DNA from 3 places in the Paenibacillus sp. FSL K6-1558 genome. Region 3 is predicted to be linked to each of the others. Evidence: predicted binding sites of a transcription regulator. Region 3 holds the regulator's gene; each other region holds the start of a gene.
The links. The regulator Rex, encoded in region 3, represses fermentation and respiration genes when NADH is low (regulators of the CRP and FNR family bind a similar motif). The targets are predictions, from matches to a motif close to TTGTGAAATATTTCACAA.
Positions count from the first base shown of each region.

Region 1: the regulator Rex is predicted to act here: its motif matches at 2,917-2,934, upstream of adhE (bifunctional acetaldehyde-CoA/alcohol dehydrogenase).
Region 2: the regulator Rex is predicted to act here: its motif matches at 2,399-2,416, upstream of nirB (nitrite reductase large subunit NirB).

Region 1 is NZ_JBBOCV010000001.1:1,397,309-1,401,904, forward strand. It holds gene adhE (bifunctional acetaldehyde-CoA/alcohol dehydrogenase) at 224-2,836, opposite strand; gene MHI38_RS05975 (Crp/Fnr family transcriptional regulator) at 3,265-3,981, shown strand; gene MHI38_RS05980 (hypothetical protein) at 4,123-4,596, opposite strand, start outside.
Region 2 is NZ_JBBOCV010000001.1:1,872,194-1,876,789, forward strand. It holds gene MHI38_RS08075 (M42 family metallopeptidase) at 1-727, shown strand, start outside; gene MHI38_RS08080 (hypothetical protein) at 930-1,250, shown strand; gene MHI38_RS08085 (metal-dependent hydrolase) at 1,526-2,233, opposite strand; gene nirB (nitrite reductase large subunit NirB) at 2,506-4,596, shown strand, end outside.
Region 3 is NZ_JBBOCV010000001.1:1,220,025-1,224,620, reverse strand. It holds gene dinG (ATP-dependent DNA helicase DinG) at 1-1,759, shown strand, start outside; gene MHI38_RS05070 (redox-sensing transcriptional repressor Rex) at 1,978-2,634, shown strand; gene MHI38_RS05065 (amidohydrolase) at 2,618-3,925, shown strand; gene MHI38_RS05060 (hypothetical protein) at 3,970-4,500, shown strand.

The DNA.
Region 1 (4,596 bases), 180 kb from region 3:
TAAGGGCTTCGTTTCTCGTTTCTCTGCCCTCTTTGCCTCACCTCCTACAACGATCTATCCGTTTTCTCCCTTGCTCACTTTCCTTTTTCCCACCTCCTTTCCTATCTCTCCGCTCTTTCCTTCGGCTATGCAACTCTATACGGCAATCGGGGCTCCCCAATGTGGAGAACCCCTGAATCACTTGCCTTAACTTGAAGTACTAAGTTGTAATTTATGTTGCTTGTTATTCAAATTTGCCATAGAAAGCGTTGCGGTACACATCGGCAAGTTCAGTGACCAGCGGCAGTTTTGGATTCGCTGTTGTACATTGGTCTTCGAAGGCGCGATCTGCCAAGTAGTCTACACGCGATTCGAAGTCTTTCGCGTCAAAGCCGATCTCCTGGAACGATTCCTCGATGCCCAGTTTTTTGTTCAGATCACGGATGGCTTTGATCAAGCTGTTCACGCCTTCTTCGGTTGTGCGTGCTGGTAATCCGAGAATACGTGCGATTTCGGCATACCGCTCATCTGCCACAAAGTGCGAATATTTCGGGAACGATGCAAATTTCGTCGGTTTTTTCGCATTGTAACGAATAACGTGTGGTAATAGGATGGCATTGGTGCGTCCGTGTGCGGTGTGATATTGACCGCCCCATTTATGCGCCAAGCTGTGGTTAATGCCCAGGAACGCGTTGGCAAAAGCCATACCGGCAATCGTGGAAGCATTATGCATTTTCTCGCGTGCCAGTTTGTCACCTTGCAGTGACGATTGCTCCAGGTATTGGAACACCAGTTGGATGGCTTTGATTGCCAGACCGTCTGTGTAGTCATTCGCCATAACGGATACGTACGCTTCAATCGCATGTGTCAATACGTCCATACCGGTGTCGGCTACTGCCGTTTTTGGCAAACTGTATACGAACTCAGGGTCAACAATCGCCACATCTGGTGTCAATTCATAGTCAGCGAGCGGATATTTGGTGTTGCCATGCTCTTTATCCGTAATTACCGCAAACGATGTGACTTCCGAACCTGTACCCGATGTTGTCGGGATGGCTACGAATTTCGCTTTCGATCCGAGTCTTGGGTATTTGTAAATCCGTTTACGGATATCCATGAATTTTTGTTTCAGGTTGTTGAACTCTGTATCCGGATATTCATAGAACAACCACATCGCTTTGGCAGCATCCATCGGTGACCCGCCACCGAGTGCGATAATACAGTCTGGCTGGAAGCGTTCCATCATGGCTGTACCGCGGTCTACTGTTGTTGTTGATGGATCTGGCTCAACTTCTGAGAAGACTTCAATCGCTACCGGTGTCTGACGTTGACGCAGATAATGCTCTACTTTTTCCACATATCCGAGTTTGACCATCATGGCATCTGTAATAATCGCTACGCGAGTAATGTCCGGCATTTTGGCAAGGTATTGAGTTGCCCCTTTTTCGAAGTAGACTTTGTTCGGCACTTTGAACCATTGCATATTCACGGTACGGCGAGCCACCCTTTTCACATTGATTAGGTTCACAGCAGTTACGTTGGAAGATGTCGAGTTACGTCCGTACGATCCACAACCCAGTGTCAACGATGGCATGTTGGTATTATAGATATCTCCGATTGCGCCATGTGTTGAAGGGGAGTTCACGATAATCCGTCCGGTTTGCAGGCGATCCGCAAATTGATTGATCACTTCTTCATTGTTCGAATGAATGACAGAGGAGTGACCCATACCACCAAAAGCAACCACTTCTGCCGCACGCTCAATACCATCTTTTGCAGATTTAACTTTGTAACACGCCAGCACCGGACTCAGTTTCTCGGCGGACAATGGGAATTTGGTGCCTACACCTTCAATCTCGGCTACCAGAATTTTAGTACCTGCCGGTACTTCAATACCGCACATTTTGGCAATGTTCACAGCGGACTGACCTACGATGGTCGGGTTAACCGCACATTTCTCTGCGTTGATTGCACCTGCTGTCAATTTGGCTGCCTCTTCTTTGTTCACAAAGTAACAGCCGTTCGTAATCATTTTCTTTTTCACTTGATCGAAGATGGGTTCTTCAATAATGACCGCTTGTTCGGACGCACAGATCATACCATTGTCAAAAGACTTCGACAGAATCAAATCCGTTACCGCCTGGTTGATATCTGCACTTTTCTCGATAAAGCAAGGCACGTTGCCTGGTCCTACGCCCAGTGCCGGTTTACCACAGCTGTACGCTGCCCGTACCATCGCTGATCCGCCTGTCGCCAAGATGAGAGCCACATCATTGTGATTCATCAATGCGTTCGTACGATCCATGGATGGATCATCAATCCATTGGATACAGTCGGCTGGAGCACCGTTTTTCACAGCAGCTTCAAGCAAAATTTTCGCGGCCTCGCGGCTACAGTTCTGTGCGGAAGGGTGGAAACCAAAGATGATCGGGTTACGTGTTTTGATGGCAATCAGTGCTTTAAACATCGTTGTTGATGTCGGGTTGGTTACCGGTGTGATCCCCATGATAATACCAACCGGCTCCGCAATTTTCTGGAAGCTGTCATATTCATTGTCTTCGATAACGCCTACTGTTTTTTCATATTTAATGCTGTTATAAACATACTCTGTTGCGAATATATTTTTAATAATTTTATCTTCATATACACCACGTCCGGTTTCTTCCACGGCCATTTTGGCGAGCATCATATGTTTATCCAGTCCCGCAAGCGCCATTGCCTGCACAATCCGGTCTATTTGCTCCTGATCCATGGACATGAATGCTGCATGTGCTTTGTTCGCTTTATCAATTAACGTTTGAATATACTGACCTGCTGTCGGTTCTTTTGTTGGGGCGACTTCATTTTTTACAGCCATCTCCCTCATCCTCCTAAAGGTTCGTATTGGTTTGTCTCTCTTCTTTACATGCACATCGTACCATGGGGAAAAGATATATTATGTGATTTTTTTCACAAAGTATGACAAATTTTAGTTAAGTTTTTAACGGCATCTTTCCGATGAGAATTCACCTTCTATTAGAAATAGTAGACCAACAGCCTCATCCTTCCCCTCGAAAAGTGAATTTAATCACAATGTTTGAAATTTCGCCATTTTTAAATGCTTTCCATGCCCCTCAAACGGTAAGATTAGGTATATACTGAACTTAAAAATTGAACCACCGCAATTTGTACCGTACCTCCACACGGCCGAGATGCCCAGATCAGGATGGCACAGTTTGCGGCGAACCTCGGGGGCAACATGTAGCTGCACTCGCCAGACCGGGGAGATAAAGGGGAGATCAACGTATGGGAGAACTAACAAACGTACTGGAAAAACGCGGAAACACCAACTGTTTCTCGGAAGTGAATTTTAATCATCTGCTTGTAACGATGAAAGACCGAACTTACCCGGAAGGAACACATCTGTACTGGGAAGGTGACGTCTCTGACAAACTTTATTATATGAAACGGGGACGTGCACAGATCACGAAATCCACCGACGAGGGCAAGGAACTGATCATGTACATGTACCAGACAGGCGATATGATTGGTCAGGCTGATCCGTTTTTTGGCTCCAGACACAGCTTCTCGGCGGAAGTACTGGAGGACAGCGAGATTGGTGTGCTGGAACACAAGGACCTGGAAATGTTGATCTGTCAGCATTGTGACTTTGCGATTGATTTCATGAAGTGGATGGGCATTCATCATCGTTTAACCCAAACAAAGTTCCGGGATTTGATGTTGTACGGTAAACCTGGGGCACTCTGTTCTACCTTGATCAGGCTATCCAATTCGTATGGAGAGGCGCACGGAGATCATGTGATGATTCATAAAAAAATTACCCACACGGATCTGTCCAATATGATTGGCGCTACCCGTGAAAGTGTAAACCGCATGCTCAGTGACCTTCGCAAAAAAGATGCCATTGAATATGACAATGGTATGATTGTGATCAAAGACCTGAAAATGTTGCAGGGCATTTGCCACTGCGAATTGTGCCCGAATGAAATTTGCCGCATTTGACGTCATGTTAAATGAATAGCTTGACCTCAGGTAGCGGGCCTTTCACTTGCTGTCACGACTGTTTAAAGAGTTCATCATATAGTAAAAAGCCCAAATTTGATTATTATCAACATTGGGCTTTTCGTATTTACTTGTATGTGCTCAGGATGCGTTGACAAGTTCAAGCTTCACCGCATCCCGTGGATTTAATTTCATATCCAATCCATTCTCCATTAACTCTTTATCATTGACCTTGATTACCCAGCGCTGATTCGTCCGAGGCATAACATTCTCAACGGCAACAACAAACTTGTTATTCTCCGACAGACGCACAACCCCACTGGATTTTAATACGTCACGAACAGTGCATTCTTGCACATAAATACCGGCATACTGCCGATTCAGATTTGGTTCCACGCTACCACCGCTCACTTTAAGCAGGGTTGTCTGATATGCGACACCTTCTCCCCCGCTGTCAGCAGCTTTGACGTATATAATGACTTCATCCTTAGCATGAAGCTCGGTATCCCACTTTTCTGGAGCAATATCCTTACCGTTCAGCTTCACTGCCCAACTCAGAGACGAATCAAGAGAAACCTCACCCACAGACTGGATCCGTTTTCCGTCTGCCGTAAA
Region 2 (4,596 bases), 650 kb from region 3:
TACACCTACCCACTTGCTGGATGAATCCCAGCGCAGCAAGCCGGTAGACTTGAATTCAATGTATCTGGATATTGGCGCAGATGATCGTGCGGAGGCAGAATCGTGGGGGATTCATCCGGGAATGCAGATCGTACCGATCTGTGAATTCACACCGATGGCAAACCCTAAGAAAATAATGGCCAAAGCTTGGGATAACCGTTATGGTGTCGGTCTAGCGCTTGAACTGATGGAAGAACTGCATAAAGAGAAGCTACCGAATATTCTCTATTCCGGTGCAACGGTTCAGGAAGAATTGGGACTTCGCGGAGCACGTACAGCTGCCAATCTCATTCAGCCGGACATTTTCTTTGCTCTAGACTGTAGTGCGGCGAACGACATGACGGGTGACAAACAGTCCTTTGGTCATATCGGTCAGGGCGCATTGCTCCGTATCTTCGACCCAGGAATGTTCACGCATCGTGGAATGGTGGAGTATGTTAAGGACACTGCCGCTTCCAATAAGATTAAGACGCAATACTTCATCTCGCCGGGCGGTACGGACGCAGGTCAGGTTCACTTGAGCGGTATTGGTGTACCTTCCACCGTAATTGGCATCTGCGGCCGATATATTCACACCTCTTCTTCCATTATTCATACCGATGATTACGATGCGGCTAAAGAATTAATTGTGAAGCTCGTGAAAGGTCTCGATCGTACAACGATGGAAACCATTATTAATAACGCTTGATATAGGCATAATTCAACGATTTAAAGCTTTAAACTATAGGGATACCTCATTGAATCTTTTTTGGGGTATCTCTTTTTTTAATGGTCACATAAATATATGGATCGTTTGAACATGTTGAGCACGAGATACATAAGATATGATAATGGAAGGTTAGTTAACTAAAGATGAAGAACCAACACATCAAACAGCGGGGGAACTTTGTATGGCAATGGGAAGGAACGGAAAATCAAATAAAGGTTCCAGAAAAACTAATGCCGCAAATACCCTTCTGAGTGGCAATTTAAAAGGTAAAAAACTTGAATTGATTGTTGCCGCGTTATTGGTTAGCGGGAAATTAAGAGTGGATGCGGTCACGCTGTTTAGAGAAGCCACATTAGTTGTAGAATTAGTGGGCCAGTATAAAACACTCCAAAAGATTGAACCCTCTAATTCAGATAAACTAGTACAATTTTTGGATGAAACGGGCCGAGATATGACCCTGAACGATGTCATTCAGGCTTTTCAGCAGCGTATAAATTCCTAAATGCAAGCATGAAAAGAGGTGGCTGTGATGTCTGAGTTTGATGGAGTCGGTTTTGCCGAAATGCTAATTGTACTTATTCTTGTTGTTTTACTAGCCTTTGGTTCTACAGATATCGATACACTTAGCGGTACACCTACTAAAGTCTAACTTGCTTGTTCTTGATGTGTAATCAAACAACAGCGATTTCGTGACGTGTCAACATAGCGACTACTCAAGTTAAGCTCTTGATTTCAGAACGCCAGTCCATAAATAATGGGCTGGCGTTTGTGGTTGTACTACAGAAATAAAGGCGAGAATGCAAACCATGCCAAAATCAGTGTCAGGATTACGCAGACATTTTCTACAGCTGCTCCATGTTTGGTTCCCGTACTCATCAGATTTGCCCGTATACGCAGTTTTAATGGCGGCAATGGACGAATCCCCCGATTCGTCAAGGAATCGGCAAGCAGATGAAGAGCATAAGCGGAACCTCCAGCGACCCAAATTTCTGGGCCTTGCTGCTGCGTTGTACTGTACAGTAACCCCGCCCAAACAGCTGTTCCATACAAGGTATGGGTTAAGCCCCTGTGTGTAAGTGTTGTGCACAGCATAAGCAGGCTGCCTGCAATCAGATTCCACGGAGCAAAAGCATGACCATAAAAGACCAAGCCCAGTCCAATGGCAAACATCAATACTTTACGCAGTGATCGCGAAGGCAGGAACGACACAAGCCCAATGAATACAGCAAGTAGCAGATTCCACGGTTTGGCCGGAACGTAAAAATACACAAACACAGCCGCAGGCAAAAGAATCGTCTGCAACAGTCGAATCAAACTGCTCGGCAATGCTTTCGATACCAGCAATGAATTAGGCTCATCAATATCTGGCAACAACGATCCTATTAGTGCAACGGTTACAGCCGGAGCAGTAACCTGCATTCCAAGGAGTTGCAACACTGAAAGTGAAACGCCTGTACCGATAATCAGGTGGGATCTTCCCATCATGATGCAAAAACGTCCTTTCGAGAAAATAGGGAACGTAACCGACCCCACTATGATCATACCTCGAACCAAAAATAAGAACAATAGTTCGTATTTCTCATTTCTAAAAATATTTTTGTTTTCGTGACGGTCATCACACTTATTTTAATATGAATGATCTATCGTAATTAGTGAAATAAATCACATTATGATTGAGTCAGTCGATGTATAATTCAAATATAAGCCATTAAAAATGTTGGTAAATGTACAGGTTTATCCAAGGGAGGGCTACACACATGAACGGAAATAAAGAAAAATTAGTCGTCATCGGTAATGGTATGGCCGGAATCAGCACGGTGGAACAAATTCTAAAATTAACTTCACGCTTTGATATTACGGTTTTTGGTACAGAACCTTATCCTAACTACAATCGTATTATGTTGTCCTACGTACTTGAAGGTAGTAAAACGCTGGATGACATTGTCCTTAATGATCTCCACTGGTACGAGGACTACGGCATTACGCTTCACACAGGAACCACGGTTGCCCGCATTGATGCCGAGACTCGTGAAGTAGTAACCGAAGATGGACACCGTGCTCCGTATGACAAAATTATCATTGCAACAGGGTCGAATTCTTTCATCCTCCCTGTACCCGGACATGACAAGCAGGGTGTCGTTGGTTTCCGCGATATCGCCGATTGCAATATCATGCTGGAAGCTGCAAAAGCATACAAAAAAGCAGCTGTCATCGGGGGCGGACTGCTAGGCCTGGAAGCTGCCAAAGGACTTGTGCAACTCGGTATGGACGTTACTGTTGTGCATCTTATGGATGATCTGATGGAACGCCAGCTCGATCCTCAGGCTTCTGCCATGTTGAAAGCTGAACTGGAACGTCAGGGAATCAAGTTCAAAATGGGCGCCCAAACTTCCGAACTACTGGGTGGTGAACGGGTTGAAGGTATACGTTTTGCCGACGAATCTGTGCTGAATGTTGATTTTGTGGTCATGGCGGTTGGTATTAAACCGAATATAGCGGTAGCTCGGGAGAGTGGGATCGAAGTCAACCGAGGTATCATTGTGGATGACTACATGCAGACTTCACTGAAAGACGTTTACTCTGTCGGAGAATGTAATGAACATCGCGGTGTGTGTTACGGACTTGTGGCGCCACTGTTTGAACAAGGAATGATTCTTGCGAAACATATTTGCGGAGTCGAAACAGCTCCGTATGAAGGCTCGGTTGTATCCACCAAATTGAAAATTTCGGGTGTAGACGTCTTCTCTACTGGCGAATTCATTGATAGCCCGGAACATAACGTAATTTCGCAAAAAGACGACTGGAAACGAACGTACAAAAAAATCCTGCTTCGTGACAACAAAATGGTAGGTGCTGTACTCTTTGGTGACATTACGGATTCCACTGAACTGCAGAAACTGATCAAAAACCAGACTGAAATGACAGATGAATTGTACAGTTCCCTTATGGGTACAGGTTGCGGCGGTCATAAAAAAACAACGTCTGTTGAAACGATGCCGGTGGATGAAATCGTATGTGGATGTAACGGCGTAACCAAAGGCGCCATCGTGGATGTCATTACCAACCAGGGTCTAACTACAGTTGACGAGATTAAAGCCTGCACAGGTGCAACCCGCTCTTGCGGAGGATGCAAACCAGTGGTTGAACAGATTTTACAATACGTGCTTGGAGATAATTTCACTGCCGGTGGCAAACAGGGAATCTGCAGCTGTACAACTCTCGGACGGGATGAGATTGTAGCTGAAATCCGGGAAAAAGGCTTGCAAACGAGCAAGGAAGTCATGAATGTACTTGGCTGGAGCCAGCCTGAGGGTTGCTCGAAATGTCGTCCGGCCATCAACTACTATCTGGGCATGATCTATCCGGACACACACGAGGATGAAAAAGAATCCCGGTTTGTTAACGAACGTATGAACGCCAACATTCAAAAAGACGGAACATACACCGTTGTACCTCGGATGTACGGCGGGGTAACGACACCAGCCGATCTGAAAAAGATCGCTGACGTTTCGGTTAAATATGATATCAAAGCGGTTAAAGTGACAGGCGGTCAGCGTCTTGATCTCATCGGCGTCAAAAAAGAAGATTTGACTAAAGTATGGGCTGAGCTGGATATGCCTTCGGGTTACGCTTACGCGAAATCGCTTCGTACGGTTAAAACATGTGTTGGCTCCCAATTCTGCCGCTTCGGTACACAGGATTCGATGGCCATGGGTGCGAGAATCGAACGTAAATTTGAACGTCTCGATCTGCCAGCCAAATTCAAATATGCCGTGAACGGCTGTCCTCGGAACTGTGCAGAAGCATGCACGAAGGATATCGGGATCGTCGGCAATGACGGCGGCTGG
Region 3 (4,596 bases):
TGCTACGCCGAAAGAGGACTACTTCACGGCAGCACAGATGATTGTGTGGCTCACACAAACCGAAACGGGTGACGATGAAGAATTGAACCTCAGTGCACGCGGAGGAGATTTCTGGGAAACGGTGCAGAGCGAGTCCGAGTCTTGTCTCGGTAGATCCTGTCCGTGGTTCCGCAAGTGCTTCTATCATCGTGCGAAACATGAGGCGGGACTTTCTGATATTGTGATTACCAATCACTCCAAACTGTTTACAGACGTGAAGGCTGCTCATCAGCTGTTGCCAGCTTATGAAAGTCTGGTCATTGATGAAGCGCACCATCTTGAAGATGTAGCGGGTAAACATTTGGGGCTTCACATGAAGTATTTTACGCTCGTACACACACTGACCCGTTTGTTCAAAGATAGTCGTAATGGTCAGCTTCCCATGCTTCGCTCTCAGTTGTCAGGGCACGAGAACGGTGTACAGTGGGGTTCAATGGTGGATCAGATGTTTCCTCTCGCCGTGGAAGTGAAGGAAATGTGGGATCGTCTGAGCGATGCTCTGTTTGGTCTTTTGCCTGAACGGAGTGATGCTTCTCCAGGGGAGACCGGACAGTTCTCGCTGCGGCTTAAAGCGTCTCAGAAGCCTGCCAAGTGGCAGGAGTTGCAGGATTTGGAGAACCAGATCTATGTGACATTGGGTGATTTGGTTCGTAAGGGTGACAAACTGTTGCTCGAAGTAAAAGAAGATCAGGATGATTATCAGTCCGACAGTCTGATCACTGATATCACCGGGCTCTTGAAAGATCTGACGACGATGAAGGAGAATTTAAGATTCTTCATGCGTATGGATGATGCCAAGACCGTGTACTGGATGGAGGCCAGCGGACAGTTCCGTAGCAAGTCACTCCAGCTATACGCTGTTCCGGTGGATGTGAGCGCACAATTGAAAGAGATGTTTTTCGATAAAAAGAAAAGCGTTGTTCTTACATCGGCTACGCTGTCGGTGGATAAGTCATTCCAGTTCATGATTGAGCAACTGGGTTTGCAGGAAGCTGCCGACAATAATCGGCTTCTGACCTCGGTGCTACCTTCCCCATTCAATTATCGGGAACAAGCTTTGTTAGTAATCCCGCGGGATTTCCCGAGTCTGAAGGGGAGCGTAGGGGACGCGCACTTTGTACAGATGCTGGTGCACTCTCTTGCTGAGACGGCGATTGCAACTCAAGGACGTATGATGGTGCTGTTTACCTCTTATAAAATGCTTCGACAAGTCTATGAACCACTGAAAGAGGCTTTGTCCGGGAATGACATCTCGCTACTGGGGCAAGGTGTTGACAGCGGGAATCGTTCGAAGTTGACCCGACGCTTCCAAGATGCCAAAGCAGCAGTCCTGCTGGGTACGAGTAGCTTCTGGGAGGGCGTGGATATTCCGGGTGAAGCGCTGACCTGTCTTGCGATTGTGAGACTGCCTTTCCAGCCGCCTAACCATCCGCTTCTGGAAGCGAAGAGTGAACTGTTGCAAGAGCAGAAGAAAAATCCATTTATGAAGCTTTCTGTGCCGCAGGCCGTCATTCGCTTCAAGCAGGGGTTCGGCAGGCTTGTTCGGACAGGCAAAGATCGCGGAATCGTCATTGTGTATGATACGCGTGTAATTGAAGCTTATTACGGCAAGTACTTCCTGTATTCGCTACCGGGACCAAAGATGGAGCATATGCTGACAGAACAGATGGTTCCCCGTATTGCTGAATGGTTAGATCGACCTGCAGAAACTCAAAAATAATTACGATGTAAAGCTATAACATTGCATTGGACTTCACCATGGCGTTAAACTTTGAAGAAGACTTCACAAAGTTCGAACAGGGCAGCGCTTTAATGAACTTATATTCCTAATAATTCGGGCATTCTGTATGAGGACATCATGCATGGATATTGCATGTATACAGAATGCTCATCTTTTCAATATTTATTTAATCGTGGCGATGGTAAGGGGGAGCAAGGATGAAATCGGATAAAATATCAGAAGCGGTAGTACGGCGTCTGCCTGTATATTTGCGTTATTTAAACGAGTTGGTTCAGCGTGAGGTGACAACGGTTTCCTCGCAGGAGCTAGGACAGCGACTGGATTTGAATCCAGCTCAAATCCGTAAAGATTTAGCTTATTTCGGTGATTTTGGTCGTAAAGGAATCGGGTATGATGTGTCTTACCTGATCGAGAAGATTCGTCACATTTTGAAAATTGATCAGCAAATTAATGTGGCTCTGGTAGGGGCCGGTAATCTCGGACATGCCTTATCGAATTATAATGCTTATTTGAAGGACAATATGAAAATTGTCGCTATTTTTGATGCGTTTGGGCCTAAGATTGGCAGTAAAATTAATAGCCTGACGGTCAAACCTATGGAAGAACTTACAGAAGCGGTTCAGAAAGATAACATTCGTATCGGGATCATCACGGTGCCGGACACGGAAGCTCAGAATGTTGCCGATCAACTGATTCAATCGGGCATTGAGGCGATTCTGAATTTTGCGCCAACGATTCTAAAAACGCCTTCACATGTGCGGATTCATCATGCAGACTTTACAACGGATTTGCTCAGTTTGGCTTATTATTTGGAGAACGGGAAGGAAGATGAGCTTGATGACAACAACGAATAAATGGGTAATCCAAAATGGTAAATTTGCTGTAAATGAAGGTGCCAATTGGACTGTGATTCAAGGGTATATGGTCGTTGAAAATAACAAGATTGTGCATATTGGTGAGACGCTGCCGGATGGTGACGAGAACCTGCCTAAAGTGGATGGAAAAGGACTGCTCTTCCTGCCGGGTCTGATCAATACGCATGGTCATGCGGCAATGTCTCTGCTTCGAGGTCATGGTGATGACCTGGCATTACAAGTGTGGTTACAAGAAAAAATGTGGCCAATGGAAGCCAAAATGACTTCTGAGGACGTGTATTGGGGAGCATCCCTTTCGGTGCTTGAGATGTTAAAAGGCGGAACAACAGCTTTCCTGGACATGTATGACCACATGGATCAGGTAGCAAAAGTGGTTGAACAGTCAGGAGCTAGAGCTGCGCTGGCTCGGGGTGTCATTGGACTGTGTTCGGAAGAAGAGCAGATGAGAAAGCTGGAAGAGTCCGCAGCATTTGCTCGTGAATGGAATGGACAGGCGGATGGACGCATCACAACCGTAATCTCTCCGCACGCGCCTTACACATGCCCTCCAGATTACATAGAGAAGCTTGTTCAAGTTGCGCATGATCTAAACCTGCCTCTCCATACGCACATGTCAGAGACGCTTCGTGAAGTGGAGCAGAATGTATCAGATTATGGCATGCGTCCAGTGGCACATTTGGAGAAGCATGGCTTTTTCTCACGTCCTTCACTCGTAGCGCATGCTGTGCATCTCAACGATGAAGAGATCGAAATCTTGGCACGTCATGATGTCGCTGTATCGCATAATCCGGGTAGTAATTTGAAGCTTGCATCGGGTGTAGCTCGTGTTCCCGCTTTGTTGAAAGCAGGAGTTACTGTATCTTTGGGAACAGACGGACCGGCAAGCAACAACAATCTCGATATGTTTGAGGAAATGAGACTTGCAGCTTTAATTCATAAAGGAGTATCCGGTGATCCTACCGCCGTACCTGCCGGGGAAGCGTTGCTTCTTGGAACAGCTTACGGTGCGAAGTCCATCTTCCTGAACGATACTGGAGCTTTGAAAGTCGGTAAAAAGGCTGATTTTATTGCACTCAACATTGAACAGGCTCACTTCTATCCACACACGGATTTGATTTCACATGCAATTTACTCGGCTTCGGCGAAAGATGTGGAACATGTATGGGTAGATGGCAAACAAGTCGTAAAACATGGTGAATGTTTAACACTGGATGAAGAGCGCATTTTGCGGGAATCCCAGTTGGCTTTTGATCAATTGCTTGCGCGTTAAGAGGCAACTTCAATGCGCACTTTTAGGGAAAGGAAGTTCAACTCTTGAAGAAAAAAAAGAAGTGGATATGGATATCGCTGCTCATTCTCGTTCTGATCTTGATTGGGCTTCAGCGATATTACGTCTATGTCACGCAGGATCAGCGGCAGGAAGAAGCATTGGCGATTGAATCGGCACAGAACCAGCTGGGCATTACAGCACCTGATGAACTGCGGAAGTACGTGTGGGGCGAAAAGAGTGGCGCTGACAACATATACTGGACGATGACAGCTAAAAACAAAGATAATCAGGACATTATGGTCTGGGTTAAGTTTGATAATAACAATCAGCCTGTACAAGGCGCGGCAGGTGTGCACAGTGAGTTATTGCAGAACGGGATGACCGAAATGCAGATTCGCAACCGTTTCAGCTCAGATGTTCCAGGCGGTGAGATCAAACGGATCATGCCAGGTGTTGTGAACAATATCTATGTGTGGCAAGTGTACTATAACGATGATACGCATAACTATTATCGCTTTTACCGATTTAGCAACGGAGAGCAAGTCGATCTGGTATATACGTTACCGAACAGCTGACTTCATACATCTTCTTTCATTATGATGATGAATAAAACGGTCAATTCATAGATAGTTGCACATAACAATAAGCCAAAAAACCGGCAGACGGGATAC